Regions from separate parts of the Halobacillus sp. ABR2_026 genome, predicted to be linked through region 2. Evidence: riboswitches for the same ligand, from Rfam matches in the RefSeq annotation. Region 2 holds a riboswitch; each other region holds the start of a gene.
The links. Region 2 has a riboswitch for cobalamin ahead of mmgD (citrate synthase). Riboswitches for the same ligand answer to the same signal wherever they lie in the genome.
Positions count from the first base shown of each region.

Region 1: it holds a riboswitch for cobalamin, as region 2 does, so the genes downstream of both, ACXADE_RS10660 (DUF4430 domain-containing protein) here and mmgD (citrate synthase) in region 2, are expected to answer to the same signal.
Region 3: it holds a riboswitch for cobalamin, as region 2 does, so the genes downstream of both, ACXADE_RS01525 (ribonucleoside-diphosphate reductase subunit alpha) here and mmgD (citrate synthase) in region 2, are expected to answer to the same signal.

Region 1 covers NZ_JBSWTM010000001.1:2,055,594-2,066,164, reverse strand. The annotation lists gene resB (cytochrome c biogenesis protein ResB) at 1-1,225, shown strand, start outside; gene ccsB (c-type cytochrome biogenesis protein CcsB) at 1,243-2,430, shown strand; gene ACXADE_RS10670 (response regulator transcription factor) at 2,525-3,241, shown strand; gene ACXADE_RS10665 (ATP-binding protein) at 3,241-5,019, shown strand; cobalamin riboswitch at 5,065-5,245, shown strand; gene ACXADE_RS10660 (DUF4430 domain-containing protein) at 5,451-5,852, shown strand; gene ACXADE_RS10655 (ECF transporter S component) at 5,858-6,370, shown strand; gene sigX (RNA polymerase sigma factor SigX) at 6,557-7,099, shown strand; gene ACXADE_RS10645 (hypothetical protein) at 7,086-8,318, shown strand; gene ACXADE_RS10640 (helix-turn-helix transcriptional regulator) at 8,424-8,873, shown strand; gene ACXADE_RS10635 (ferredoxin) at 8,914-9,165, opposite strand; gene ACXADE_RS10630 (YpbB family protein) at 9,299-10,369, shown strand; gene ACXADE_RS10625 (RecQ family ATP-dependent DNA helicase) at 10,359-10,571, shown strand, end outside.
Region 2 covers NZ_JBSWTM010000001.1:494,271-504,841, forward strand. The annotation lists gene ACXADE_RS02660 (metal ABC transporter solute-binding protein, Zn/Mn family) at 1-304, shown strand, start outside; gene ACXADE_RS02665 (YehS family protein) at 440-955, shown strand; gene ACXADE_RS02670 (hypothetical protein) at 1,116-1,313, opposite strand; gene prpB (methylisocitrate lyase) at 1,575-2,495, opposite strand; partial or broken gene ACXADE_RS02680 (bifunctional 2-methylcitrate dehydratase/aconitate hydratase) at 2,521-3,964, opposite strand; gene mmgD (citrate synthase) at 4,040-5,155, opposite strand; cobalamin riboswitch at 5,576-5,776, opposite strand; gene ACXADE_RS02690 (YbaN family protein) at 5,987-6,376, shown strand; gene ACXADE_RS02695 (sporulation protein) at 7,325-8,086, opposite strand; gene ACXADE_RS02700 (SDR family oxidoreductase) at 8,277-8,927, shown strand; gene ACXADE_RS02705 (FAD-dependent monooxygenase) at 9,116-10,571, shown strand, end outside.
Region 3 covers NZ_JBSWTM010000001.1:279,208-289,778, forward strand. The annotation lists gene ACXADE_RS01520 (ribonucleotide-diphosphate reductase subunit beta) at 1-23, opposite strand, end outside; gene ACXADE_RS01525 (ribonucleoside-diphosphate reductase subunit alpha) at 42-2,255, opposite strand; cobalamin riboswitch at 2,413-2,587, opposite strand; gene ACXADE_RS01530 (class I SAM-dependent methyltransferase) at 2,758-3,438, shown strand; gene ACXADE_RS01535 (alpha/beta hydrolase) at 3,514-4,371, opposite strand; gene ACXADE_RS01540 (pyridoxamine 5'-phosphate oxidase family protein) at 4,579-5,004, shown strand; gene ACXADE_RS01545 (cation diffusion facilitator family transporter) at 5,042-5,923, opposite strand; gene ACXADE_RS01550 (DUF2254 domain-containing protein) at 6,068-7,441, opposite strand; gene ACXADE_RS01555 (GNAT family N-acetyltransferase) at 7,619-8,062, shown strand; gene ACXADE_RS01560 (aldehyde dehydrogenase family protein) at 8,132-9,586, shown strand; gene ACXADE_RS01565 (hypothetical protein) at 10,490-10,571, opposite strand, start outside.

The DNA of each region.
Region 1 (10,571 bases), 1.6 Mb from region 2:
CATTGGTGTATCCATCGTCATTGCATCCATTGACCGTTTCTTTCCCCTTTACAAAACATTGAAACGGCAGAAGCCGAAGCGCCATGAACTTTTCATGAAAAAGCAGCGTGTATTCGGGGAAACAAAAGCAGAAGCCATTGATTACGAGAAATTCAAAGCCAATTTAAAAAAGAGGCGCTTCAAGGTCCACGAACAAGAGGGACATGTGTTGGCGGAAAAGAACCGATTTGCCCGGTGGGGGCCTTATGTGAACCATATCGGTCTCATTATATTCCTTCTCGGTACTCTATTAAGGTTTCTCCCTGCGTTCCATGTCGATGAACACGTATGGGTGAGGGAAGGCGAGACGACACTGATCCCCGGCACTGAAGGGGAATACTATATCAAGAACGAGGCATTTACTCTAGAAACCTATGACAAAGATGATCCTGAGGATGCCAAATTCAAAGAAGCCATCGAAAACCAGGAAGGGGCCATTCCGAAAACATTCCGGACGGATGCAGTGATTTATCAGCGCACGAACCCGGATGTTGCTGGTGCTGAAGCGGAGCTCGAGCCGATCAAAGAGGGAGCCTCCACATTGAACAATCCTTTGAAGTTTGACGACTTTGCCTTGTATCAGGCGAGCTACCAGCTGGATGAATTCAAAGAGATGTCCTTTAAAATCCATGATAAGGAAGATGAGGATACGAACTATGGAGCGTTCACCGTTGATTTGACTGATCCTCAATCTACATATGAGCTCGATGGTGGGTTCCGAGTGGAAATCGTCAACTACTTCCCTGAATACGAAATGCAGGACGGGGAACCGGCTTCAGTTTCTAAATTTCCGAAAAACCCGGCGTTTGTATTTAACGTTTACCCACCTGGAGAAGACACAGCTGAAACGAGTTTCCTAGGGATTGGAGCGAATATAGATGCCGGGGATTCGAATCAGTACAAAATAGGCCTGACAGGTTTTGACACCCGGGACGTGACGGGTCTCACGGTCAAGAAGGATCACACCTTGTGGATCATATCGCTCGGTGGAGCTATCTTCATGATTGGTGTCATTCAGGGAATGTACTGGAACCACCGCAGAATCTGGCTGCAGCCAAGACCGGATGGAGCCTGGATTGCCGGACACACCAATAAAAACTGGTATGCCTTGAGAATGGATATTGAAAAATCCATTGAAGGCACTCATATCGATGCCCCTCAGGATCAGTATGAAATGAAATCATAGAGTCAGGAGGATGAAGGATGGATTGGACAGCCATTAGTGGCAATCTGCTCTACATTGCTTTTTTTACTTATTTAATTGCAACCTTCTTTTTCGGAGGAACCATTCGTGATAAGAAGAAGGGAAAGAGCCGTTTGGCAGGGAATATCGGAATTACGATCACAATCGTAGGGTTCCTTACACAAGTCGGTTATTTTATTACAAGATGGTTTGCCAGCGGTCATGCACCGATAAGTAATTTATTTGAATACACGACATTTTTCGGGATGATGCTGGTCTTTGCATTCATTGTTCTTTACTTTATTTACAGGGTTGATCTGTTGGGATTGTTCGCTTTGCCGATCGCTTTGCTGCTGATCGCTTTCGCCAGCATGTTCCCGACTGAAATATCCCCTCTTGTTCCATCGCTGCAGTCTCATTGGCTCTACATCCATGTAACGACTGCATCCCTTGGACAAGGGATATTATCTGTCAGTTTTGTGGCAGGTTTGATTTTCCTGATCAGTCAAGTGGATCAAAGCCGTCGTTCCAAACATACCATTTGGCTTGAGTTTGTCATCTATATCATCGCAGCTACTTTAGCGTTCATCATCGTTTCTTCAACGTTCAGCGCTATGAATTATGAGGCGACATTTGATGCACCAGTGGAAGGACAACAAGCGGAGATCACGTACGAAATGCCGGCCATTGCAGGTCCGTATGATGGTGTGATGATGAATGAAGAAGCGATGGCCCCTCTTTTTGAGGCACCAGAATGGATGCGTGGACAGGATGCCGCGAAGAAATTCAATACATTCTTATGGGCTCTGTTAGGTGGAGCAGTTCTTTATGGTGGAACGCGGTTGATCTTAAGAAAAAGGGTCGCGGCTGCTTTGCAACCGCTCCTTAATAAAAAGGTGAATCCTGAACTTGTCGATGAAGTTTCCTACCGTGCGGTTGCCATCGGATTCCCTGTGTTTACGCTTGGAGCCCTTATTTTCGCTATGATTTGGGCACAGCAGGCGTGGGATAGATTCTGGGGTTGGGACCCGAAAGAAGTATGGGCTTTGATTACCTTTTTCTTTTATGCTGCTTATCTTCACCTGCGCCTTTCCAGAGGATGGCAGGGGTTGAAGTCCGCCTGGCTGGCGGTTGGTGGCTTCGGAATCATCATGTTCAACTTGATCGCTGTCAACTTGATCATTTCAGGTTTACACTCTTATGCATAAGACACAACAGGCAGGCGGGACTCATGACTCGGCCTGCCCTTTGTTTAGAAATCAATTGAAAGCGTTCAATTTTTATTGATATGGAGGGTTTTATATGGATCAAGAAGCAAAGGTGCTCGTAGTGGATGATGAAGAACGAATCCGCAGGCTTATCCGCATGTATTTAGAGAGAGAAGATTACGTTATCGACGAGGCGGAAGATGGCGAAGAAGCTTTAGATAAAGCGATTCAGAACGATTATGATGTGATCCTGCTTGATTTAATGCTGCCGGGTAAAGACGGGATTGAGGTATGCAAGGAACTTCGTGAGAAGAAAGCCACCCCTGTCATCATGCTGACGGCAAAAGGGGAGGAAGCGAATCGTGTACAAGGGTTCGAAGTCGGAACCGATGACTATATCGTCAAACCTTTCAGTCCAAGAGAAGTGGTTCTGCGTGTGAAAGCGCTCCTGCGTCGCTCTTCATCTACAAAGTTTCTGGAAACGGAAACCTCGGCTCGGAATGTCATCGTTTTCCCACATATGACCATCGACAACGATGCCCACCGTGTAACAGCGGATGGTAAAGAAGTGGCCTTGACACCGAAAGAATACGAACTTCTTCACTATATGGCACAATCCCCGGACAAAGTTTTCGACCGGGAACAGTTATTGAAAGAAGTATGGCAGTATGAATTCTTCGGTGACCTCCGGACGGTGGATACCCATGTCAAACGTCTCCGTGAAAAGCTGAGTAAAGTATCAGCGGAAGCTGCAGGGATGATTGTTACGGTATGGGGCATCGGTTACAAGTTTGAGGTATCAGGTGACTGATGTTCTGGCGTAGTGTTGTTGGGAAATTATGGTTCACTATTCTGCTATTAGTCTGTTTTGTGCTGTTCATTTTGACGGTTCTCCTGTTGGAGTTCTTTCAAAATTATCATGTGCTGGAAGCGGAAAGGCACTTGCTCCAGACGGCAGACAGGATTTCGGATGTGGTGGACCGTTATGAAAAGGAAGAGGAGCTGCTGCTGTCGACGACAGCTCTCGTGAAAGACCCGGCCAGTCGAGCGGTCATCGTGAAAGGGGAAGGGGAGCCACTTGTATCAGAGAGTGATTCAGATGCGCTTCCGGTGCTCGACCAGTCTTGGTTTGAAAACGATCAAGATTTGGCGACGGTCGTTAGTGAAGGAGCCGATGTAAAAAAAGTCGCAGACTTAGGGGATGGGGAAACAGGGATCATGGTTGTCGGGACCCCATTAAACAATAAAGATGGAGCTGTTTATGTCTATCAATCCCTGGATACAATCGAAGAAACGTCTGAACAAACGACCAAGATCATATTCTTGGGAGCGGGTATTGCCATTGTATTGACGACGATCTTCGCTTTTTTCCTTTCCACTAGAATTACGGCTCCTCTGATAAAAATGAGAGAAGGAGCGCTTGAACTTGCTAAAGGGGAGTTCAATACGAAAATTCCGATTCGGACCCATGATGAAATCGGAGAGCTTGCCATGGCCTTCAACCGAATGGGCCGGGAGTTAAAATTCCACATCAATGCGTTAAATCAGGAAAAAGAACAACTATCCGGGATTTTGCGGTCGATGGCGGACGGTGTCATTACGTTTAACCGGAAAGGACATGTGCTGATTTCTAACCCTCCAGCGCAACAGTTCTTAGAGGCGTATATGTTCGATCAGAATGTTTCTCAGGATTCTGAAAACCAGGCATCGCTGCCCGAGCCGCTTCGGGAGTTGTTTGGAAAGGTCATCACAGATGAAGATGAATCGATGGTCGAGATGTCTCTCCAAGGAAGATCATGGGTTATCATCATGACCCCTTTATATGATAAAGAAAAAGTCCGCGGCGCTGTCGCTGTGTTGAGGGACATGACAGAAGAAAGACGGTTGAACAAATTGCGCAAGGATTTTATTGCCAACGTGTCACATGAACTTCGTACGCCTATTTCCATGCTTCAAGGATACAGTGAGGCGATTGTGGATGATATTGCGGAATCGAAGGAAGACAAAAACGAACTGGCCCAGATCATTCACGATGAATCTTTGAGAATCGGCCGGCTCGTTAATGAACTGTTGGATCTTGCCCGTATGGAAGCAGGGCATATCCAATTGAATGAAGAGTCTGTTGATGTGGAGGCGTTCTTGAATAGAATTGTCCGGAAATTCAGTGGTATCGCTAAAGAAAAAGAAGTGGAGCTTCATTTGGAGGTACTTGCGGAGTTTGGCAATCTAACCTTCGATCCTGACCGTATCGAACAGGTATTTACGAATCTGATTGATAATGCGATCCGTCATTCGGATCCTGGCAGTGAAGTACGTGTGATTCTTGAAAAAGATGATCATGACTGGGTCGCAAGTGTAAAAGATTCCGGCTTTGGCATCGCAGAAGAAGATCTTCCTTTTGTATTCGAACGTTTTTATAAAGCCGATAAATCCAGGAAACGGGAAAATAAAAATTACAAAAAAGGCACAGGTCTAGGCTTGGCGATTGCGAAAAATATCGTGGATGCCCACGAAGGAACGATCAGCGTTCATAGTAAATTGAGGGAAGGAACTACCTTTACATTCCGAATTCCATTCTCTCACAAATAATGTTGCTATATTCAAAAAATTGTTGTAATCTTATCTATGGAAACTTCATATGAAGAGGATTCAGGTGTCTGAAAAGACTTGATAGGGAATCTGGTGCAAAACCAGAACTGTCCTCGCAACTGTATGTGTAGACGAAAGGGAACATCCACTGTGTCTGTAGACATGGGAAGGATCCTGATTAGGATGACGCACAAGTCAGTAGACCTGCCTGATCCATTGTTTCAAAGCTTCGGGGATTGAGCGTTTGAGACAACCGATCGGTAGAACGTGGTTGATGCTTCTTATCCTTTCGATTGTCTTTAAGCCTGCCCTTTAGAGGGGCAGGCTTTTTTTCGTGATCGTCGTAAACCTTACTGAAGGAACCAACCGATTGTGGTCCTCAATCTCCTCTCCGCGAAGCCTGAAACACGAATAGTAAAGGAGAGGTTCTTATGAAAAAATGGTATTCCGTATTGGTGGCTTTGATTCTCTCAGCAGGTGTCCTTGTTGGGTGCGGATCTGAGGGAAGCAGTGAGTCAACGGCAACACAAGAAGAAGAAGTACAGGAAGTTACCGTAGATATGCAATTGTCTAAAAACAATGGGGAAGAAATAATTGCAGAAGATGAATTCACTGTCGAAGAAGGAACGACACTCATGGAAGTGATGGAAAACAATTATGAGGTCGAACAATCGGACGGATTCATCAACAGTATCGAAGGGATTGCCGGGGATCAGGAAGAGAAAATGGCATGGATGTACACCATTAACGGGGAAGAAGCGATGGTTGGTGCGAATGAATACGAAATTGAGGATGGAGACGAAATCGTTTTTGATTACAGTTCCTGGGAATAATCGAGATGAACACGTATAAACTTACGCTGATCGCGATGCTGGCATCACTCGCTGTTGCCGGAAGGATGGCGCTTGCTCATTTGCCGAATATCCAGCCGGTGACTGCTATCATCATCATTGCAGGCTTTTGGCTCGGCCCCGTTGCAGGAATTCTTATCGCCCTGCTCACTACGTTCGTTTCCAATGTTCTCTTGGGCATGGGGATTTGGACGATCTGGCAGATCATTGCATGGTCCATCATTGGTGTTTTTGCCGGGATTTTGGGAAAGTATTGGGCTAACATGCCGGTTTGGCTTTTATCCGTTTATGGGTTCTTCAGCGGGCTGCTGTTCGGCTTGATTCTTTCCTTGACGATGAGGGCTGTCGGACAACCGTTTTGGGCTTATTATCTGGCCGGACTGCCGATGGATATGAATCACGCCATCTCCAACACGGTGTTTATCCTTGTTCTTTCACCAGTACTCGGAAAACTATTCCAACGTTATGTTAAAAGGAACGCAATAATGAATGCATCTTAGCTGCCCATCCAGTGGGCAGTTTTTTTCTTTGGCGTTTTACTACATAGGAAATATTCAGGTGAAAGCGAAGGTAAGCGGATTCTTTTCTAAACGCGGTTCCTTTTTCTTTTTTTGCATATTAAGATAGAAGGTGTAACTTTTACTCTACATAAAACGACTACTATAATGACCCAGGAGGTACACCCATTGCGAACGTTCTTTGATGAACTATACGACAATTACCATCATGACCTTTTTCAATTCCTCATCTACATGGTCAAGGACCGCGGTCTTGCTGAAGATCTCGTCCAGGATGTGTATGTGAGAGTCATGAAATCATATGATTCATTCCATGGAAATAGCTCAGAGAAGACATGGCTGTTTTCTATAGCGAGACACGTGGCCATCGATTATTTCCGCAAACAGAAAAGAAAGAGAAACCGGATCATGGAATTCTTCGATTGGACAGAAAAGGGCGAACAACTTAAAGATCAAAACCAAATGCCGGAAGAGATTGCTGTCCAGAATGATGAAATCCGTGCCGTCTATAAAGCCCTGGACCAATGCACGGTGGATCAGCGCAGTGTGTTGATTTTCCGGTTCATCCAGGGAATGTCGATCAAAGAAACAGCAGAAATTCTTAGTTGGAGTGAGAGTAAAGTGAAAACGACCCAACACAGGGCCATGAAAGCCTTGAAAACGATTCTGGAAGAGATGGAAGAAGGGAGGGGACACCATGAAGAAGCCTAATGAAGAAGACATCCAAAAACGGTTGGAGAAACTGCCTGCAATGGAAGACCGTCAGTCTAAAGAACAGCTCTATCAAAGGGTCTCAGCACGTATTCAACCTTCGAAAAAGAAAGTGGCTCCTTGGTTGTTTCCCGGAATGGCTACTATTGCCGTGCTGCTTGTTCTCGCTGTATTCATCCCGGTCTTTTTTACGAACAATGGATGGATGTCGACGACCGAAGAGTCAGCGGACAGTACCCAGGAAGAAATGGCGGAATCTTCAGCGTCATCTGAAGAAAGTGACCCATCATCTGAATCGTCAACGGCTGACGATGGAGAAGAATCGAAGGAGATCGATCAGGCCGAATCAACGACTGAAGAAGAGCCACCTTCTTTAGAATCTGGAACGGAAAAGGATACAGATGAATCCGGGGCAGAACCTGCTGAACTTAAAGAGGATCAGGGAACGGATCTGGACTCGTATGTTGTTGCGGAAACGTTAGATCATCACACGACGCTCAGTTATCCGGGGAAGAATGCAGAAGTCGTCATTCCCACTTATCAACGTGATGATGAGACCCAAACTTTTGATCCTGCAACGTATGGTTTGACGGAAAGATTGGTTGAAGAACTCGAGTATGAAGTTGATGAGAATGAACGAACAGCGGTCGCCATTTTTCCTGATGAATTTAATGCAAGCGGCACAGCTATGGTTCAAATGATTGTTGAATCCATCCGGTGGGATTTAGAAGGATTCCCTTTGGATAAAATCACTTTACAAACGACATCCGGTGACCCAGTTCCTCTCGGGAATTATGGAGAAATGACAGATCTACCAGTCATCCAATCAGGGGAATACGTATACCACCTCTATCAAACGGAAGATTCGTCTAACCAGCTGCTGGCACCCGTTCCACTCAATGGTTCCCCTACCTTCCAAGAGGCTCTTTCTATGATGAAAGAGAAAGGCAGAGGGCTCCATTTGACTCCTGCTGTCCCTGAGCATGTACAGTTCACCTCGGTGACATCGGAGGGGGGAAGTGTGCAGATCAACCTGCAACATGGAGCCTGGGAAAGTGAACAACAGCTTCTCATGATGATGGAAGCGGTCATGGCTTCTGCCGGACAATTTGGGTTTGAAGAAGTTCAATTCAACGGCATCGATGTTCAGACGTTTTCCACGTACGACCTTGACAAACCGATCCCAGTCCCGGAAAAGGTAAATCCAATACAAAAATGATTGGTGGAGATCTCCCTGTAAGAAATAGCAGGGGGGTCTTTTTGATAGGATTGACCCTTCCCCTCATGTTAAAATAAAGGAACGTAGAAAAGGGGTCGATAGGGTATGGATCAAAATGAAGTTCGAAAGTTATTATCGGAAAAGATGAAATTGATACGCGTCGAGCATGGATATACACAGGATCGGATGGCGGAAATCCTGGGACTATCCAAAAAAACACTCGTCCAAATAGAAAAGCAACGAACGATGGCAGGCTGGACGACGGCTGTTGCTGTTTGTGCCTTGTTTCAAGAGAGTGATGTGTTAAAAGGGGTTTTGGGTGATTCACCCGTCGAAATTGTCGAGACGATCGCTCATAAACACGTGGAACCGCAAGGAACGAAAACGCTCGGCGGGAAAGTGTGGTGGCAGAACATTGCCGAAGGAGAAAAATACATCCTCCAGCAGAATGTGATCAGTCAACACTATCGCATTATCAATTCAGAGGATTACCGGATATTTTCGACCATGGACCGGGAAGAAGCTGAAATTCGGTTTGAAGGACTGGTCAAGTAAAAAAGCCCCTAGTATTTAGGGGCTTTTCTCCGGGTGACGATTATTCTTCGAATTTCAATGGATCTCCGTGAAAAGGATCCGTGGAAATTTTGATTGAATCGGTGGGGCATCCATCATAAGCGTCTTCCATGTCTTCCTCATACAGTTCAGGAACTTCTTCTGTTCCTTCATTATCATCAAGGACTACGTAAGCAATCCCTTCGTCGTCGTAGTCATAGATATCAGGTGCAGCAGCGCCACAGGCCCCGCAGGCTATGCATGTCTCTTTGTCGACGATTGTATATTTGGCCATAAATTCGACCTCCTTCAATGAAGCGATGTAAAAACTCGGTACAATCGATATAGAAGTACAACATTTATTGTAAATCTCAGCTTCTCTGTTTTCAACTGAATGAGGCTGACCAAGACGGAAAGGAGGGGGTGAAATGTTCGAGCATTTGATTCTCGTGTGTCTGGACAGGCTGGGTGGAGAACGCACCGTTTCAGGCATCTATCATTTATTGACCGGCAAAAGGTCATCTCAGACGATGCAGGACGCCAAAGGATATGAACTGGATGATTATTTCGGGATTTACCCCTCTCTTGAAAGGGAACCATTGGAACGGATGATTCACTCCCTCGAGAAACGGAACCTCATCCGACTGAATGAAAAATCTTTTCCTTTTCTCACGGATCAAGGAGTGGATCACCTTTACACCTTTCCAGATCAGGAGCTTCATTTCTTTAAAGGAATGGTCTGGCATGAGGTCATCCCGGTTTTTGTCCGGCGAATGACCCTCTTGATTCAAATGATTACAAATCATCAATCAGGCATTTATCATTATGTCCCGATCGTTGAAGATTTTCAAACACAGAAGTGGGCGCGTGCTGTCTATGTACAATTTCAAAATAAAATACCCAAGATCATCGAGTCATTATATACAGAGATCCAGGCACTCATGTGCTCCCACAATCGTAAAGAAGCGGATATATTCGTACACCGGCTGACCGGAGGTTCTGTCATCGGGATGACGCTGGATCAGTTGGCGAGGGAATTTGATGAAGAACCGGAAAATATCCATCTTCTGCTCCAACATACGGCCTATTATTTATTTTTGGAAGCGAAAAAAGACAATGTCCGGTTCCCTGTGCTCCACTTGTGTACAAAAGGGCTCGATGCGAGCCATTTGATTACGCGATCAGCCAGAAAGACGTACCATTATTTACAGCAAGGGCTGGGGTTACAGGAAATCATCCGGGTCCGCCGGTTGAAAAAGAGTACGATTCAGGATCACATCGTCGAATCAGCATTGATCATCCCGGATTTTCCTATTGATCCTTTTTTGGAAAGGGAAGATGTAGAAGCGATCAATCATGTAGCGGCTCGTCTTGATACGAAGAAGCTAAAGCAAATCCATGAAGCTTTGCATGGAAAGTACGACTATTTTGAATTGCGCCTTGCCCTGGCGAAAGGCCAACATCGAACAAAGGAAGGTTTTACACAGGATGAAGTATGATTTAAGATCGGTACTAAAAAAACATTTTGGATTCGATCAATTCCGGGAAGGCCAGGAAGTAGTCATCACAGATGTATTGAATGGACAGGATGTTCTCGGGATTTTACCCACCGGGACAGGAAAATCACTGTGCTATCAGCTGCCGGCCAGAATGATCGATGGAACGACGATTGTGGTATCCCCTCTCATTTCGTTGATGGTG
Region 2 (10,571 bases):
TACTTTTTATGAAAATGGCGATAAGGTATCAGGAAACTATCGTTATGATGGATATGAAATCCTGACTTATGAAGCGGGGAATAGAGGGGTTCGTTATATTTTCAAGCGGGAAGATGAAAAGGAAGGACTCCCTGTCTATATCCAATTTAGTGATCACAGCATTGATCCGACAAAAGCGGACCACTATCACCTGTACTGGGGATCTGACCGCGAAGAGTTGCTTGAGGAGCTGACAAACTGGCCGACTTATTACCCTTCCCACATGGATGGGGAAGAGATTGCTGACGAAATGATGAAACATTGAGTTTATGTATACCGGCTTAAAACTTTCCCCATTCGGTTAGACTATCCTATACTTGAACATGTTATGATTAGAACTTAATCATTCTACTGAATCCACTTCAGTGGGAGAAGGAAACAGGATGGGAGGCTCTGATCGATGGATAATAATGATATCTTGATTCGATTAAGATATGCCGTTGATATAAAAGATCATGAAATGGTGGATATCTTTAAACTTGGCGGCGTTGATCTGACGAAAGAGGAAGTCCAGAAAGTCCTCACGAAATTAGAGGATGCGGATGAGATGGATGACGAGGAATATGAAGATGAGGATCATATCAAGTGTACGAACAGTATGCTCGAATCCTTTCTGAACGGGTTCATCACATTTAAACGAGGACCTCAGGAAACGAAACCGGGGCAATCAAACAAACCGGATCGATCCATCAAAAATTACTCCAGTGTGAACAATGTCATGCTGAAAAAAGTGAAAATCGCGTTGAAACTGACGAACGAGGACGTCATCGACATATTAGACGCGGCAGGTGTGAAGATCACGAAAGGGGAGTTGAGTGGTTTATTGAGAAAAGAAGGCCACAAAAACTACCGGCAATTCGGCGATCAATATGCTAGAAACTTTTTGAAGGGTTTAGCGATCAAGTATCGCGGATAAGAAAAAGAGGCCGGACGAAGTGTCCGGCCTCTTTTTATGTATTTAATTAACGAACGCTCCCTTGTATGGAAAGGTATTTTCAATGTGTGCGTTTCGAGGCTCCGGGAAAAGGATCGCTTTCCATGGGGCGGAAATATTCGTAGAGCCTTTACACATGCTATTAAAATTTGCGGACGTGAACAGGATCGATCGTGCTGGAAAGGGGATACTTCACCCTGAATTTTTGATTGATGGCATGGATCAAGGCATGTTTGGCCTCTTCGGTGGCGATTTCTCCTTCTTTAATATCCTGATGGTTCAACTTCACTTCAAAGTCGATGTGGTGATGTTTATAATGAATTTTCCCATGAACGACCATGGCGGCCCCCTCCTTACTAACCAAGAATCTCCTGACCCTTTTCCCCTGCCATTCCATCCCTAAACTAAACGAAGCTTAAGCAGGCTCTAAAGAAAAAACAGTTCGGTACGTCCTGGATGAAGCATCCCCCCTTCTTATGTGGTCCTGCGGAAAGTGGCCGATTTTCTTTTCTCTCACGTCTTTTCATAAACTAAGCGAACATCGTTAAAGGGTCATAGCCTCCCTAAGAAAAAGAGAAGGGGGGACCCTTCTCTTGATAGACTACTTGTTTTCTTTTCCGATTTCCGGCAGAACCGTTTTGGCTACTTTTTCATCCAGCGCTTCATAGTCATAATATTTAATCGTGTTATATAATTCTTCTCGTGTTTGCATATCTTGAAGCTTATCGACCTGCGTGTCTTTCTCCATGATTTCTGCAAAGACCCGCTCATAAGCTTTCGCCGCGGCGCGTAAGGAGGTTACGGGGTAGATGACCATGTCCATCCCGAAGGACTGGAAGTCTTTACCTGTGAAGTAAGGGGTTTTCCCGAACTCGGTCATGTTGGCAAGCAAAGGTGCTTCTATGGAGGAGGAGGCAAAACGGAAATCTTCCTCATTCGTGAGGGCCTCCGGGAAAATGGCATCAGCCCCTGCTTCCACATAAAGGTTCGCCCGCTCGATGGCTTTTTCCATGCCTTCCACTGATTTAGCATCTGTTCTGGCCACAACGACAAGAGTTGGAGCGACTTCTTTGATGGTGCGGATCTTCTGCATCATTTCTTCCTGCACGACCAACTTTTTCCCGTTTAAATGGCCGCATTTTTTAGGCAGGAGCTGATCTTCAATCTGTACTGCTGCTACACCTGCTTCCACCATTTCCCTTGCTGCCCGGGCAACATTTATGACCCCTCCGTATCCTGTATCAATATCAACGAGAAGAGGAAGATCAGAAGCTCGTATAAGCTCGGTGGCTTTTTCGGCCATTTCGTTTGAATAGATGAGTCCGAGGTCTGGGAGGGAGCGGCTTGCTGTGTACGCGGCCCCTGATAAATAGAGGGCTTGGAAACCGGCATCCCTTGCTACCTTGGCAGACATTCCATCATGAGCTCCAGGTATCTTCAATAATTCCGTTTGTTTCATCAAACGTTGAAACGTTTCGGCTCTCTCAGCTTGAGTGGATTTGGGTTCAACAATCCATGACATGGGTTCGTCCTCCTTTTGTATTCATCTAAATTCGGAACATTTCCATGAATCTTGGTACAGACGTATCGGCCAGTTCCTCATAATCCTCACACAGGTTAAGAATTTTGTTCACCTGATGGAATGGAAAACGGGTTTTTAAGTTTTCCTGGAATTTATTTAAGAGAAGAGGAATCCCTTCATCACGACGGCGTCTGTGACCAATGGGATACTCGACCGCTACTTGTTCCGAATGGGTGCCGTCATTGAAGAACACTTGGACGGCGTTGGCGATCGACCGTTTTTCGGGATCCAAATAGTCCTTGCTGTACTGTTCATTTTCTTCTGTCACCATCAAATCCCGCAGACGGTCAATCTCCGGATTGCGGGCAGTTTCATCTTCGTAATGATCGGCATTCAGCGATCCAAAAAGAAGGCCGATCGCTGTAATGTACTGCAGGCAGTGATCACGGTCGGCCGGGTTATGAAGGGGGCCGGTCTTATCTATGATTCGGATGGCCGATTCGTGGGTTGTAATCGTAATTTTCTCTATATCGTGTAATCGGTCTTTGATTTTATCGTGTAAATGGATGGCCGCCTCCGCAGCGGTTTGCGCATGGAACTCAGCAGGATAAGAGATTTTGAACAATATGTTCTCCATCACGTAGGAATCGAAAGGCCGGGCCAAAGTCAGTTCTTTGCCACCGAAAAGGACATCCTGAAATCCCCACTCAGGAGCGGTAAGAGCTGTTTTATAGCCCATTTCACCTTTCATCGTCATTAACGCCAGCCTCACACCACGACTGGTCGCATCCCCGGCTGCCCATGATTTGCGCGAGCCTGTGTTCGGGGCATGTCGGTAGGTGCGGAGACTCGAATTATCGATCCACGCCTGGGATAGAGCATTCTCAACGTCTTCTGTATTTCCACCAAGCATAGCCGTCACCACTGCCGTCGTTGCGATTTTTACATAGAGCACATGGTCGAGTCCTTCACGGTTCAGACTGTTATCCAACGCCAGTACACCTTGAATTTCGTGGGCTTTGACGATGTATTCAAGGACGGTTTCCATTTGCATAGGCTTTCCTCCATCAGCCACCTGTTTTCTGCTGATGAAATCGGCCGCAGCGAGAGATGCCGCCCAAGTTATCGGATGGATGCCCCCATTCGGCAGCAAGCCATGTATCGTTATAATCCAGCCAGCGAATCATACATCCAATATTAAATGCTGCATGTACAGGGTCCAGCTCGTAAGATGTCCCGGGAACACGTGATCCGTTAGGAACAACAGTGCCAGGTACAATCGGTCCTAAATGTTTTGTACACTCTGGATATCTGAGGGCTAAGAAGCCGCAGCCTAATGTATCCATTAAGACATACTGCGCCGTTTCCAACGCTTCTGCACTGGTGATCTCCCCGTGTACGGCATAATGAGAAATGTGTTCCAACAACTCGTCCGTTCCTTGTGTTTTGTCGACTTTAACGTTTGTCATGTTCTTTTCCACCTTTCCTGTTTTTATGTAAGAAGTAATGAACCACCGACCGGGGCAGACCCCGGTCCTTGGCTGTTAAGGATGCAATCCCCTCGGCCCCCTGTAAAGGACTCTTGGCCGGAATAACTTGTTGTTTGCATACTGTTCTGAGATATGAGCACACAACCCGAGGGTGCGTGCAGAGAAAAAGATGGGGGTGTAAAGATCGATCGGTATACCCAGCAGGTAATAGACAGGCGCTGCATAATAATCAAGGTTCGGATACAATCCCTTTTCTTCTTTCATGAGCTGTTCTCCTGCTTCACACATGGCGTACAAATCTTCACGTTTTTTGTCTCGGGCAAGTTCCTGAAGCGCTTGCTTCATTAATGCAGCTCTAGGATCCATCTTCTCCATATAGACGCGGTGTCCAAATCCCATGATTTTTTCTTTGTTCTGCAGTTTCTCATAGAGAAGATGTTGGAACCCGTCCGTTGTTTTTGCATCGAGAAGCATATGCATAACCGCCTCATTTGCACCACCGTGAAGGTTGCCTTTTAAAGAGGCGACAGCGCCAGTCAGGGCGCCGTAAATGTCTGCGTTGGTAGAGGCGATTACCCGCGCAGTGAATGTCGAGTTCGGCATTTCATGTTCACTGTAAACCATCAGCGATTGATCGAAATACCTGGCTTCAGCGGGTGTCGGTTCTTTTCCGGTCATCATGTATAAAAAGTTTGCACTGTAGGAAAGATCCTGTTTTGGTTCAATGACTGGGTGATCGTGAAGGATATGATAACTGTTGGCAACAATGTTCGGGATTTTCGCTAACAGTTTGATCGCAATGTGAGAGATGGCTCTTTCGTGACGTTCGTTCAAATGTTTTTCATGCCCGGCAAGAGCGGATATTCCAGTCCTTAAGGCATCCATCGGGTGGGTTTCCTTTGGAAGCTGATGGAATAGGGAGAAGAAGCCTTCTGGAAGCTGGTAGTCTTTCTTTAAATCCTGCTCAATGATCTCTCGCTGATCTCCATTCGGAAGCGTTCCTTGTAATAAAAGGTGAATGAAATCTAAATACTGTTTCTGTTCTGCAAGCTCGATTAGTTCATATCCACGGAGAACGATTTCCTCCGCCTCTACATCCAAAAAAGAAAGGTGGGTCTCTGAAGCAATGATTCCTTCTAAACCGGGTTTGTAGCTGGTCTGATCTTGCATATGACTCCTCCTTATCGCTTATAGAGTAAACGCTTACAAAAATAGTCGCGCGAGATTCGCACGCTACTTTCCTGAAATCTCCTCCCGGACAAGCAGATAAGCTTCCTCCAGGTGATCCAAACTCTCTTTATGCTGCACGGCCTCAGACTTCAAGCGCTCATAAGACGCTTCAAGAGGACAGGGATCAGAAGAATGCAGGTGTATCATAATATAGGACTTAAGCTCATTGACGTAATTTTCGGTAAAGGACATATGAAGCACCTCTGGTTTATTCGAATTAAGTGCATGAAAAAAACAACTTCCAAAAGAAGTTGTTAAGTTGAGTTGATCGTTACAGAGATGGAGCACGGATCTGGCATACGAATGCACCTGTCCATACTCTTACCACTCGCACTTAACACCTCCTATCCTCGTAGGGAATGATGTTGGCTGAATCAGGCAGGTCTCCTGGCTTAAGATCATCGCTTCCTGGATCCTTCCCATTCTCGTTCCTGACGAGAACAGTGGTCTTCCAGTTCGCTCCCAAATACAGTTGCGGGACAGCATCGGCTTTTTACCGATTTCCCTTTTAAGCAGGTGAACAAAAAAGTGTTCATCTGCACCTGATTCTGACGCATATTCAGTTTTAACTTCTTCAATATAACAAAAATTTTGAAAATAAACAATCTTTCATCCGCGGAGCTTCCTCTTCCTTCTATTAGGAAAGTGACCTTTTCGTGAAATTTCATTAGAATCAGTTGAAGCGGGGGAGGAATCTAAAGTAAGCTGAAAAAAGGAAGACCGCCTAGTGTATGGTGGTTGTAGTAGTAACGATGCATTGAGGAGTCCACTATGAAGCAAATCGTTAAAATAATTTTGATTATCGTTGGTAGTATATCGCTTGTGCTCGGAATCCTGGGAATTGTCCTCCCTCTTGTTCCTACCACTCCTTTTCTACTCTTGACAGGCGCTTGTTACGTCCGAAGCTCGGATCGGTTATACAACTGGCTGATGACGAACAAGTGGTTCGGTTCTTATATTAAAAATTACAAAGCAGGACGCGGAATTCCTGTACGTGCCAAAGTGTCGATGTTGATTATGATCTGGTTTTCTTTCTTGTTTTCTGCTTTTGTAATCACCTCTGATCTTTTATTGAGAATTGGGTTTATCTTCGGCGGGTTTTTTTTCACAGTTCTCATCCTTTGGACTAAGACATACAGGGAAGAACAGAATTCTTCCTAAGGGATTGAAAAAAGAGTCCTCTCCAAACATGGAGAGGACTCTTTTTTTATATTTGGCTTATTCAACGAAAGCTCCCTTTTCTTGAAGACTCAGCTTCGAGATGTTCTGGGGGTTCATTGCCTGGTTGAGCGTTAGGGGCGGCTGGGAAGCCACTCGCTTTCCTGCGGGGATGGCGGCAAGCCTCCTCGGACTTCGTCCTGTGGGGTCTCGCCAGCCCATCCATTCCCGCGGGAGTCTCGCAGCTTCCCAACCACCCCTTTCATAGTAAAGAGAAACGACCCCTATACCTAGAGAAATTGTTCCCTCTTCCCCATTTTAAGGCAGGCATAAAGTGCTCTGTATCAAGCTTATAAATTCTGAATGCCTGCTGTGGAGAGGTTATATGATCTACTTTCCTCAGTCATTCAAGCTGATTGTTCCAGTAGTGATTTAGAGAATCTGCCATGGCAAAGGGGCGGAGGGGAATGGCGAGACTCCTATCTTAAGTGTGCAGGCGCCTCGTTCGGCGGCGTATGGACTGGACTGAGCTGGAGGAGATAAAGGAAACACGAAGAACGAAGAGATTCGATGTTGACTTATCGTACAGAAGTGAGGGAAGTCTCACTAGCCGCTAGGCGCAGAAACCGGATATCTACGAGGAAAAAAGTGCAGGGTGAGACCCCGCAAGGCGTTAGCCTGAGGAGGCTCACCGCGCTCCCGCGGAAAGCGAGCTATTCCGCGCAGCCCCATCCACTCAAAAAACATCTCGAAACGTAGCCTTCAACAATCCTCCCTTTAGCTAAAGACTCAGTTTCGAAATTATAATCCAACAAGATTCAATGGTTGGATCATGAAAGTAGATCATCTAAAGGTTGCGACACTTGGAAATAAATTCTCTTTTACCACCCTATCATTCATGGTCACTTCGATCCGTTGATGCAAATATCAACACTGAACTTTAATAGAGCCTTATTTTTTATATTGGTCGATGGTGTGCTGAAGCTTTTGGGCGACATTTTCTAATGGACCGTTCAATTCCTGGTCACTGAAAGTGATTTGCGCTCGGCTTTCGTCCATTTCTAATGCTTCTGCGAACAACCCACCGAGCCCGCGCGCGCGACGGTCGACTTCAAGCATAAGATCAAGGGAGCCTTCACGTAAGAAGAAGACCGCTTCCAGTTCATCTAAGTATGACCGGTAATCTCCACCTGGCGTGAATTCGAATTCCTGAACATAACCATAATGCTTGGAGTACTCCATTTCCACTTTGCGTAAATGAAAGTGAAGATGGCTTTCCAAAGCTTCTAATACGGTGTGGATGTAAGGGTGCGGCGCGATTTTGACTGGGTCGCGATCCTCAGGATCAAGAGCCATTGGGATATCGAGACCTGTCTCAAACCAAATCGGAAGTCTTCCGTGAGAGGCTGGGATGTTATAAGGAAGCTGGATGGAGAAAGGAATCTCTTTGGTTTCTCCTTCGCTGATCGTCTCCTGTTGGGCGATCGGGTATTTCTGAAGGGCCACTTTTTCTCTCACTTTCTTATCATCCACTTCACGGATGGCTTCTGTCATTAGGAAGATATGGATAGAGTCGATGGATTGATCAACCTCTCCCCCTTGAATGACCACCTTGCCATGGACGGTCTCTCCCGGAATGAATTGGTCCTTTTCCAATTGGGTATCGACTTTCGCAGCGCCCACACCTACACTTGCTAGTAACTTTTTGAACATGTGAACTCCTCCTTTTCCTACATATACGGGTGACCGGGAGGAAAGGGTTCAAAAATCTGGAGAGGTCTTCTTAAGAGATTGTACTGCTTTCGATCAACCGATCCGTCGGTTTTGTTTTAGTGGATTAGGGTAACATTTAGGGTAGAACATAAAATGAATCAATGGAATGGATAGAGAAAGGATGAATCACATGAAAGTGCTCGTTGTCGGTGCCAATGGTCAAGTAGGTAAACACCTCGTCAAGTTCATTCAAGAGGCGGATGGTATGGAAGCGAAGGCGATGATTCGTAAGGAAGAGCAGGCTTCCTACTTCAAAGATCTCGGAGCCGATACAGCGGTGGTCGATCTCGAGGATGACCCCGAAAAGATCGCGGCAGCTTTTGACGGAGTGGATGCCGTAGTTTTCACAGCAGGTTCCGGACCGAATACGGGTCCTGATAAGACGATGTTGATCGATTTGGATGCAGCCGTGAAAACGATTGAGGCTGCGAAGCAGAAAGGCGTGCACCGTTACGTCATGATCAGTTCATTTGATACGACTCGTGAAGCCATTCAGGGAGCCCCTTCTTCCTTCGCTCCGTACGTCGCTGCAAAACATTACGCAGATGACTGGCTGCGGAGAACGGACTTGAACTATACAATCATTCATCCAGGATTGCTGACAAACGACGGTGGAACCGGACAAGTCGAAGCAGCGGAGACTGTGGAGAGAGGCGAGATCTCACGGGAAGATGTCGCGCGCGTGATTTTAGCTACCTTGCAGGATGATTCTACGATCGGGAAGGAATTCCAAGTTGTCGGTGGATCATCATCGGTGAAAGATGCCGTCGGGTCTTTGTAAAACTAAAACGTGAGAACAAGCAGCCTGCTGATCAGCAGGCTGCTTTTTTTGCCGGTTTCGTTTGTAAAGAGGGAGAGGGCGGATGTGGTACACGATGGTTGAAGAGGAGGGAGAAGGGTAAAAGGTAATTAGGGTATATCGGTCCAGGAGATTCACTTCCTGAACATTGATCAAAAGGAGTGTGTGTCATGACGTCCGTAATCGAAACAGATGTATTGATCATAGGGGCAGGTCCCGCCGGCTTGATGGCTGCTAATGAGTTGAAAAAAAGGGACATGGACTTTATCTGCTTAGAGAAGCGTTCCGGTCCTTCCGAATTATCAAAGGCACTGGGGATTCAGGCGCGGACGCTCGAAATGTTCGAGCTGCTGGGGATTCACGAAGAATTTTTAAAAAAGGGTTACCCTGGTCCCGGATCCAAGCTTCACCTGGGTGGTGAAAATCCTTCTGTCGTCGACCTTTATCATATTGAAAGTCAATATCCCTATTTATTGATCATTCCTCAGAGTGAAACGGAACAGATTCTTGAAGAAAACCTTATATCCTCAGGAGGCGGCGTGAGCAGGGAACATGAAGTCGTAGAAGTGATGGAGGCGAGAGGAGGGGTATATGTTACAGCCAAGCATGACGGGGGACTGAAGAGGTATTTTGCGAAATATCTTCTAGCCTGTGATGGCGCTCACAGTAAGGTTCGGAGAGATTTGAATGTCCCTTTTGATGGAGAGGACGAGGGGTATACGTTTTTCCTTGGGGACGTCGATGTTCCTTCCTTAAAAGAACTTTATATTAACATGCACTTAAATGACCGCGGGGCGGTCGCATTCTTTCCTTATAAAGACGGCAGTTACCGGGTTGTAGGCATGGACCGTGCCAAGCAGGGCCAGCCTCATCAGGATGAACTGACTATGGAAGATCTGCAGGAAAGCTTGGACACTATTTTGACAGATTCCTATCAAGTGAAAAATCCTAAATGGCTGTCTTATTTCGGCACGGCTCATCGGCAGGTCCCCAACTACAGAAGAGGTCCTGTGTTTTTTGTCGGGGATGCGGCTCATATCCATAATCCGATCGGTGGACAGGGGATGAATCTGGGTTTACAGGATGCCTCAAACATCGTCTGGAAACTCGATGCCGTCCTTAAAGGATACGCAGAAGAGTCTTTTTTGGAGAGTTATCATGACGAACGGGCGCCTAACGGGTTGGATGTATTGAAAGAGACATCCCGCATGCTGAAAATCATAGATCTGCAAGGAGTTCAGGGGAAAGTGCGAAACTGGACAGGGAAAGCAGCTCTTACCCAGAACTGGGTTCAGAAGAAAATCGCGAACCACCTTTCTAATATTTACAATGAATATGAAGACACCGCCAAAAACAAAGAGCTGCAGGACGCTTCTCTTCCTAAAGGTTCGATCCTTTCTGGGGAGCGGGTTCCCGATCATTTGCTTTTCTTCGATGGTTCCAACGATAAAAGTGTGTATCCGTTGATTCGAAGGTATGGTTATGTCTGCTTCATTTATATAGACGCGCAGGATGAAGCCTTGATCGACAGGGCTTATGCATTTTCCCGGAAGGTTAACGAGACTTATCCAGACCTGATTAAAGTTTTCCTCGTCGCCAAGGGAGGAACGGTGAAAACCGAAGAGA
Region 3 (10,571 bases), 220 kb from region 2:
CTTTTTTGTATGGATGCAGTCATAATGAACTTCCTCCTTTATTAAGATGAGCATACTTCACAATCGTCAAACTCTCCCTGGCTTGAGGTCGATCGCGTATAGTAGGTGGTTTTGAGACCACACTTCCACGCAGACAAGTGGAGATCCAACAGTTCTTTTGCTTGAATATTGTTCCTCACATAGAGATTGAATGAGACGGATTGGTCGATAAATCTCTGCCGGATACTGTTCTGCCGAATGCTTGCTTTCTGATCGACGTCATATGCTGATGGATAGTATGCATACGTTTCATGAGTGAGGTCCGGTGCCGTCACAGGAATTTTATAATCTTTCTTTTCTTCAGAATAGAACTTCTTGAATATTGGATCGATGCTGGCGGTGCTCCCAGCAATGAGTGATGTACTGGAATTGGGCGCAACAGCCATCAAGTATCCGTTTCTCATGCCGTTTTCAGCTACCTTGGTTTGGAGCGCTTTCCAGTTCCAAGTGCCGTGTTGGTCAAACGTTCGTTTAAGAAAATAATCTCCTGTCTGCCAATCGGATCCTTCGAATAATGGATAGCTTCCTTTCTCTGCAGCAAGTTCGGAGCTTGCTTCAATCGCATAATAGGAAACAGCCTCGTAAACTTCTTTTGTGTAGTCGAGCGCGGCTTCTGATTCCCAATCGATTTTCTTCCTCGCAAGTAAGTGCGCCCACCCGAATGTTCCGAGTCCTACCCCCCGGTAAGATTGATTGGTCATTTGGGCTTGAAGAACTGGAATCGTATTGCGGTCGATGACATTATCCAGCATGCGGACTTGAATCGAAGTCAGACGTTTCAATACTCCGGCAGGGACGGCGCGCCCGAGGTTGATACTCGATAAATTGCAAACGACGAAATCACCGGGTGATTTCACGGTAATGATTTTTCCACCTTCTACATACTGCTCATCCTGGGTGGTCGCTTTCTGATTCTGTGCAATTTCTGTACACAGATTGCTGCAGTAAATCATTCCGGAGTGATTGTTCGGGTTCATGCGGTTGACTTCATCTCGATAAAACATATAGGGTGTGCCTGTTTCCAGTTGTCCGATCATGATCCGTTTCATAATATCAATCGCCGGTATTTTTTCTTTGGATAACTCAGGGTGTGCAATACACTCTGCATATTTTTCCCGGAAGGAGCCGTTCCCTTTCTTCTCATCAAAGTGATCTTCAAGAGAGTATCCCATAATTGTGCGGACTTCATGTGGGTCGAACAAATACCAATCTTCTCTTTTTTCAACGGCTTCCATGAAGAGGTCGGGGATGGACACCCCTGTAAAAAGATCATGAGTCCGCTGACGCTCGTCTCCATTGTTCAGCCGGCTGTCAAGAAACGGGAAAATATCTTTATGCCAGACATCCAAATAAACAGCTATTGCTCCCTGACGTTGCCCGAGCTGGTCCACACTGACAGCCGTGTTATTAAGTTGTTTCATCCAAGGGAGAATTCCAGAAGATACGCCTTTGAATCCACGAATGTCACTGCCGCGGCTTCGAATCTTCCCGAGATAGACTCCGATCCCTCCGCCGTGCTTGCTAAGGTTGGCTATATCGGTATTGCAGTCATATATGGACTGCAGGGAGTCGTCAATGGTGTCGATGAAGCAGGAACTCAATTGTCCATATCGTTTGCCGGCATTGGAAAGTGTCGGGGTTGCTACTGTCATATATAATTGGCTGAGCGCCCAATAGGCTTCTTTGATAAGAGGGAGTCGTTTGGATGTTTTTTCTTCCGCCATCAGCACCATCGCTATGATCATGAATCGTTCTTGAGGAAGCTCAAAAATTTCCTTCTTTTTGCTTTTGGCCAGGTAGCGGTCGCTCAGCGTCTTCAGTCCAATATAGGTAAATAAATGGTCACGCTCAGGGACAATCGTTTTTTCCAGTTCATCAATCTCCTCTTTGGAATAGTATGTAAGAAGCTTCGTGCTGTAAATGTTTTTCTCGATCAATGTTTGAATCATTTGATGGAATTGTTCATAAGGCCTTGTCGTTGAGCGGTTGACTGAAGCTTTTTTATATAAATCCTCCAAGTGGATCCGGCTTGCTACATATGTCCAATCAGGACTTGCTTCATCTATTTCCGCCAGGCACTCTAGAATGAATGCGTGAGTATCATTCTTGAATGCGGGTGCTTTATCGAGCAGCTTCTGTAGATCGAGATGTGGGAATTCGCTCGTCCACTGGTGGATTTTCTTCTCCCAGGCGTTGGTTTTGGTCATGGTTTCCATTTGGTTCACTCCTCTAGAAATATATAGGTGAAAGGTCATTGCGGATACAAAAAAATCCGCTCAATGATAAATTGAGCGGATGAAACCATGAAACGAAGAGAACCTGCGAGCATGTTCGTTCCATCGCTTCATCTTCTCAATCCCCGAAGAAGTTGAAACTGCAACGAACACGAAGACAGGTCTCCTGGCTGACACTCGATCTTACTCTGGTCCTTCCCGTGCAGGTACACAGTGGAATGTCCATTTCGCGAGTGTTTACAGTTGCGGGGGCAGCTCCGGATTTGAACCGGATTCCCTATTAAGCCTTGTGGCATCTTCTATTCGTAGATACTATATATAGTGTATTTGTGATTTTAAATTAGCTTATCTTGTGTTTCTATCATAACGCTGCAAAAGACAACTTGCAACTATTTATTATGGAAATACATCAAAAATAGGGGGCGGATGCTTTCAGTCTTCCGCTATAATGGGGGAGAGAAGTTTTTCGGAAAGGGATGATTTTATGGCCGAGACATTTAACTGGCATAAGGAAGCAGAGAAGCAATGGAATGATCGTGCGGAAATGTGGAACGCAAAAAGCCGTTCGATGTGGGAGGATGGGAGCAGAAGCACGATTCTTCCTTTTTTGAAAAAGCATGTGCCTAAAGGAAAGGTCGCGGATTTGGGATGTGGCGATGGATATGGCTCTTATCTGCTTTATAAACACGGTTATGACGTGACAGGGCTTGATTTGTCGCAGGATATGGTAACAAGAGCGAATCATCGTGTGAGTGATGAACGAATCCGGTTTCTTCAAGGAGACTTAACAGACCTGCCTTTTGAGGGCGGTTCCTTTGATGCGGCAATGGCAATCAATTCTTTGGAATGGATAGAAGTTCCGTATAAAGGACTTGAGGAGATGAAGCGGATCTTGAAGCCTGGCGGACGTTTATGTATCGGACTACTTGGACCAACGGCGATGCCGAGAGTAAACAGTTACCGTAGAGTTTATGGAGAAGAAGTTATTTGCAATACAATGATGCCTTGGGAGCTTAAGAAAATGGCAGAAGAAACCGGGTGGGCATGCATCGATGGAGAGGGTGTATACAAGCGCGGCGTAAAGGACCATCACATCACAGAGTTGGAGGAAGAATTAAAACAGTCCCTTACTTTCATGTGGATCTTCATCTTTGAAAAACAATAAAAAAGCCCCTCTTGTCGGGGGTTTTTTATTTGGGAATAAATGTATGACCTGGTGCACCAAAATATTCCAGATAATTCAAGGGGTGCTCTCTACGTTCTCGGTCCAGAGAAATTCTTTAAGGAGATGATCGACTTCTTCGAGTTCGTGCAGGCCGGAGTGGGTGGCCAAAGGGTTGTAAAGCCGTTTTTCTCTATATTGTCCAAAAGGAACAATTTCTTCTAATCCGCTGACACTTGAGGCATGGACGAGCCCATCCCAGTGCTCGGTTTCTGGTTCTTCCCCATTGACCACACCGGCGATGGCGAATACTTTCACATCATTTGGAAATTGGTCTTTCTTCTGTACCATCTGCTGTAAGGCTTCCGACTGTGGTTGGAGGTCAGTAGTGGCTGCTCCGTAATTGGAAGCGAAATACCCTTTCTTTTCAATTCCCCGGAATGGGCTCGCTATCACAGACAACCGCTCCACTCGAGGGACTGAATATTGATGGTCATTCAATAAGAAATTGACCGATGCCAATCCTCCCATGGAATGGCCGACGAGATTTACCTGTTGAATATTGTAGTCCGCTTTGAGGCGGCGCATGATCTCGGACAGCCAATGGGTTTGATTATGAATACTGGCGCGGTTGTTTTCAAACAGCACTTGAATAAAGGGGTTATGTGTTTCTGTGAAGTCACCACGAATCGTGACATGTCCCCGGCTTGAAACATAAATTGTCATATGTTGACGGCCCCATTGCAGGTTCTGCATGCGGTCGATCATCGTCTCAAAACTCCTCGGCCCTCCTTTGAAACCATGGACGAACAAAGTAGGGACAAGATCTTCACGAGGGACCGGCTCAGAACTCCCGGGTCTTGAATTTATCATAAAGAAAAGTAGTCCAATGAGCAGGGAACCGAATAGGATCGGTGCCCACTTTTTCCAATTCATAAAGGGTTCCTCCTGAAAAAAAGATCTATGAACAGTGTAAAGGGAATTGCGCGCTGCTTCTGGTATATTTATGAAAAAAGAATGACAATATGTCGAACATACCCATAGCATACCCGGATCGACCAGTGGGCATCGAAGGGTTTATCTCCCATATTTCAGGGAAAACTGAAATTGTAAAAAGATTGGATAACGGAAAGGAGCTTTCCATTGAATCAAGAAGAATTGAAGAAAAAGATCCACGAAGTCATGGAAAATCACAAAGTCGGTACCCTTGCCACCGTGAAAAACAATAAGCCGCATACACGTTATATGACCTTCTGGAATGATGAAGAATTCACGTTCTATACACCGACAAACAGAGAGACCCATAAAGCGGATGAAATTGAAGCGAATCCTCACGTTCATATTCTCCTTGGATATGAAGGAGACGGATATGGCGATACGTACTTAGAGGTAGAAGGTCAGGCGAAAATCCGGGAAGATCAAAAAATTAAAGATAAATTGTGGAATGACCATATGGATCGATGGTTTGACGGAAAAGATGATCCTGAATATGTCGTCCTTGAAATCTTACCAGAAAGTATCCGCTACATGAACCAAGGGGAGAAAACCCCGGAACAATTAGAGTTATAAATACGTCAATGGCCAGCTGAATATAGCTGGCCACTTTTTATTGAAGAGAACAAGGCTCATCTTCATATTCAATTTCAAGTGTAATGTGTTCCAGCGGGATAGGACGTAAAAGCTCTTTCACGTCTTCTTTCACCTTACATATTTCATCTTTATCTGCTTCCGCACGGACGACAATATGAGTGGAGAAAGCGTGGTTTTCTCCATCCATTGACCATAGGTGAGTGTGGTGGCTCGATTTGACCGCTGTCAATGTGTTTATTTTCTGAACGAGCTGTTCAAGGTCCACGCCTGCAGGTACTCCCTCTAGGAATAACCGCATCGTTTTCACAAGGTTTTTCACAACATTATACAAAATAAACAGGGTGATACCGATGGAAGCAATCGGATCGAGTATCGGTAGATCAAAAAATAAGAGCGCGATACTGACAATCAAAACCGCCACCCAGCCAAGGACATCTTCGAGCATATGCCATGTCATGACTTTCTGATTCATGGAATCTCCGCCCTTGAGACGGAAAACAGCAGCCCCGTTCACAAGGATGCCCAGGATGGATAAAGCAATCATTCCTGCGGCATTGGGCTGCTCAGGATTTAAGAGTCTTGGGACAGCCTCTGTCAAAATAAATACAGAACCGACGATCAAAACAACGCTGTTGATCAACGCTGCTAAAAGAGAAAAGCGCCGGTATCCAAAGGAAAAATCATCGGTATGGCCTTTATTTGAGAATTTTTGAAGAAACCAGGCAAGACCGAGTGAAAGCGAATCTCCAAGGTCATGTAGAGCATCAGAGAGAATCGCCATGCTGTTTGTCATAATCCCACCGATGAGTTCAATAATGGTAAAAAAGAAATTTAAGAAAAAAGCGGTTTTGATTTTTCCTGTTGTGCCGTCCACGTGGTGATGGTGGTGATGGCCCATGGTTTCGACCTCCTCACAATATATGATTATATGTTCATATATATAATGTATGAAAAATCCCTTCATATGTCAAACCATTTCCGAGGAGACGGTGCTGATCAAGTCTCCTCGGGAAGGCTTTTTCTGAACTGATTTCAGAGTTGGTTAATCAACAGGATAAAACTTTCTGTAAATAGCATAATAATCCAGTTGGTTTCCGGTGATATCCGCCAATCTTCTCATGGCTTCAAGCAGGAAGGTTTTGTCCAATTGATAGATGACGCGAGTTTCAATATGATCGATCGTATTACAGGCGAAATCCCATAACATTCCATGTTTTGAATCGTCGATCGATTCAGCGACCATCCGGATCGCATCGACCAATTCTGTGATGATGAGGTGGTTATCACGAGCATAATGACGAATGAATCCGAACCCTCGGTATATATAGGACTCGAAGGATTCAGAAAGAAGGATGACACGTACTTGTTCTTCATCATCCATCAGGTAAGGGGTAAAGGTGATGTAGTTCTCTACGGTAAGCATCAGTTCAGCCATCCGGTGAATCGTGTTGGTGGCTGTTTTGGGGTCGTCGTTCCCCAACGATTTGATCGCTATTTCTGCCAGTTTGTGCATGCCCATTTGTATATCCTGAAGCTCTGTTTGTTTGTAATCGAGCATGACCATCCTACAATACTTTTCTTCATCAATGTCATTGGCTCCCTGGCCCCAGTAACTGATGAGGGTATTGTTTTTTAAGACATAATCTCCCACTTTCGCGTGGAAGTGAATGATGACATTATCTTTTTGTGCTTCGGCAATCATCCTTTTATAATCCACCAGTTGGATATATCCTGATTTTACAGCCCCCACTTGTTTCGCATAGGGGCGGAATTCATCCATCAAGTCCCCGGGGTCTTCTTTCCTGTATTGTTCGAGGTCTTTTCTCAGGGATTGGTTGATGATGCTTTCGGATGATTTTTTCATAGTATCTGTGATGTTGTGGACCTGCATCCACGTCGTAGCATGGTTGATAAAATAAATGAAAGTTACCGCAGAGCTGAAAGCAAGAAATATAGTAACAATCGGCACAGCAACGAAGACCTCGTGCTCGGTATTGCCAATAAACAGGAAGACCAGGAGAACATAAACGAAGTTCCCATTAAAGATTCCAAGTGCATGCTGTGTTCTTCGGTCAGAGACGAAGTTGAGCAGCATTCTCGGTGAGAATTGTCCGCTGAAAGTCGTTAAGACGACGAGCAGGGAGTTTAATGTGAAAGCGCTCAGTGTCAGGACACCTCCGATGAGTGTGCTGACCAGCATGCGGGTGATTTCGGCATTAATTGTGAAAAATTCATACGTGTATTGTTCAATTTGAAAAACGATATCCAATAATAAAGTAAGGATTACAAAGACAATAGCCATTATTATATAGAAAAAAGGCATGTACCATAAGGTCATTTGCATTTCGTGTTTTCGTTGACGTTTAGTCATTTGCATATATCTCTTTAAAGATACCGGCATCAATTTCAAAAACATACGTTTCCTCCTTTCTTTCCAAAAAGTTTCCTACCGTAGTTTCCCCTTAGCCAAGCGGACTAAAACGAATGCTGAAAACTTTCTTAAAAAAGTTTTAGTGGAAACTGCGGAAATTTTGTCCCGATATGAACAGTAAGGTATATTGAAAAGATAACGAACAGAAAAGGGGAGCTGGAGATGGAATGGGTAAAGAAAACATTCGCTGAATTATCTAAAGAGGAATTGTATGACATTTTACAAACGAGAGTCAGGGTCTTTGTTGTTGAACAGGAATGCCCTTATCCGGAAGTCGATGGCAGAGATATGGACTGTCTTCACCTATGGATGGAACAGGGAGGAGAAATGGCGGCTTATTGTCGTATTGTGCCCCCGACAGAAGGGGAGGGGCATTACAGCATCGGTCGTGTCCTTGTCAAAACCGAACACCGGGGGAATGGGTATGCACGTCAGGTGATGGACCGGGCGATTGACCTCCTAAAAGAGGAATTCAATGTGAAAAAGATTGCTTTGCACGGACAGGAGCATCTGCGTTATTTTTACGGGTCTTTCGGATTTAAGGAAGTATCAGAGGTTTATCTTGAGGACGGGATTCCACATGTCGATATGCTGATGACCATTTGAATTGGTTTTGATTGGACCTCTGCCGGGAATTATAGCTTTGTGAAAAAGTTTCCGAATGGAGGTAACACCATGAGCCCAAAAACATTTACGAAACAATACATTAATGGACAATGGAAGAACGGGTCCAGTGAAAAATATGTAGAAAATATGAACCCCTATACACAACAAACGATCGCTTCAATCCTTTCAGCGAATGAAGCAGATCTTGATGAAGCTTATGAGGCAGCTGTTAATGCCCAGGAAAACTGGGCAGCGGTTTCCCCTGCTTCCAAGCAATCTTATTTTGATCAATTATTGAAGGTTGTGCACGAGAGGAAAGATGAAATCGTAGACTGGCTCGTGAAGGAAGCGGGAAGTACGCTCGTCAAAGCTGAAGTTGAATTCCAGGCAGCGATGGGAATCATCCGGGAATCTTCCAGCTTCCCGACACGGATGAATGGACAGATTCTGCCATCCAATACACCTGGAAAAGAAAACCGTGTGTACAGGTCTCCAAAAGGCGTGATCGGTGTGATCGGTCCATGGAATTTCCCTTTCCATTTAGCCTTGAGATCTATTGCGCCGGCAGTGGCTACAGGAAATACAGTCGTCGTGAAACCAGCCTCTGATGCCCCGGTAACATCCGGATTGTTGATTGCAGATCTTTTTGAAGAAGCAGGTTTTCCTGAAGGAGTCGTCAACGTCGTTGTTGGTCGTGGGTCTGAAATCGGAGATGCTTTCGTCAAGCATCCGGCTGCAAAACTTATCTCTTTTACAGGATCGACCGAAGTTGGAAGTCACATCGGTGAACTGGCAGGAAAACACATCAAAGATACCGCTCTTGAGCTGGGCGGGAACAACGCCATGATTGTCCTGGATGATGCAGATGTCGATCAGGCTGTAGAAGCAGCGGCTTTTGGTAAGTTTCTACACCAGGGTCAGATCTGTATGTCTCTAAATAGAATCATCATTGATGAAAGTGTTCATGATACGTTTATTCATAAATTCAAAGAGAAAGTAGAGAGCTTGAAAGCTGGGGATCCTTCGGAGGAGGACACTGTAATTGGCCCGCTTATCAACATGGATGCGATAGAAAGAATTCAGGAAGATTTGAAAGCCAGTGTGGATCAGGGTGCTGAGATTCTGACAGGCGGGGAGGCTGACGGCAGTGTGATGCAGCCGACGGTGCTGACAGGCGTCCGTAGCGAGATGCCGATTGCAAATAATGAGGTGTTTGGACCTGTAGCTTCAGTCATCAAGGTTACCTCAGAACAAGAAGCGATCGAAACAGCGAACAACTCTCCTTATGGATTGAGTGGTTCTGTCTTTACCCGTGATGTCCATCGTGGGGTCGAAGTGGCCAAGCGTGTAGACACGGGGATGATTCATATCAATGATCAGTCGGTCAATGATGAAGCCCACGTCGCGTTCGGCGGTGAAAAGGAATCCGGTCTCGGTCGTTTCGGCGGAGAGTGGGCCATTGATAAGTTCACGACCGTTAAGTGGATCGGGGTCATGAATGGTTATCGCGAATACCCATTTTAACTCTAGCATCTTAAAAATATAAGGCTCTGTTAAAGTTTAGTGTTGATATTACTGCAAAAATGAGGAACTTCCAATTTTATGGGAGTTCCTCATTTTTATAGTTGGCTTATTCAACGAAAGCTCCCGTTTGTGGAAGACTCAGCTTCGAGATGTTTGTGGGGGAGTTAGGGGCTGCGGGGGATGACTCGCTTTCCGCGGAAGCGCGGTGGGCCTCCTCAGGCTTACGCCTTGCGGGGTCTCACCCAGCACTCTTTTCCCGCAGGAGTCTCGCCATCCCCCTCCGCCCGTTGGCTATATCAGGGTCTCGAAGCCCCTTCATGAATCATCAGCTATTCTAGTTGGTGAGAGGATAAGGTTCATACGCCCAAACCGAGGGGCTCGAACCCGGAAAGCTTGATACATAGCGTTTTATGCTTACAACAACCGGGGTAATGGAAGACCATCCAACGTTGGTAAAGGGGTTCGTTTCTCGCATGATCGAATGGGGTGGTTGGGAAGCTGCGAGACTCCCGTGGGAGAAAGGAGATCGGCGAGATCCCGCAGGGCGATAAGCCCGAGGAAGCTCGGCACTCCCCCACAGGAAAGCGAGTAGCTTCCCAGCCACCCCTGGCACTCAACACAATAACGAACCCCGAACCCTCTCGAAATCAAGTCTTCAACAATCCTGCCATTTAGTGAAAGACTCCGTTTCGAAATAATAATCCAACAAGATTCAATGGTTACATCGTGAAAGTAGATCATCTAGAGGTTTCGATACTTAGAAATAAATTCTCTTTTACCCTCCTATCATTTATGGTCACTTCCATCCGTTGATGCAAATATCAATACTGAACTTTAACAGAGCCAAATATAAAAAGCAGAAGCTCACATGTGCTTCTGCTTTTTATATGGGAAAAATTTCCATCAATATTTCTCCACTTCCCATTTAGGACCGGTCTGTATGAAGAGATTTAATTTGTCCGCGTATTTCAATGCTTCTTTTTTT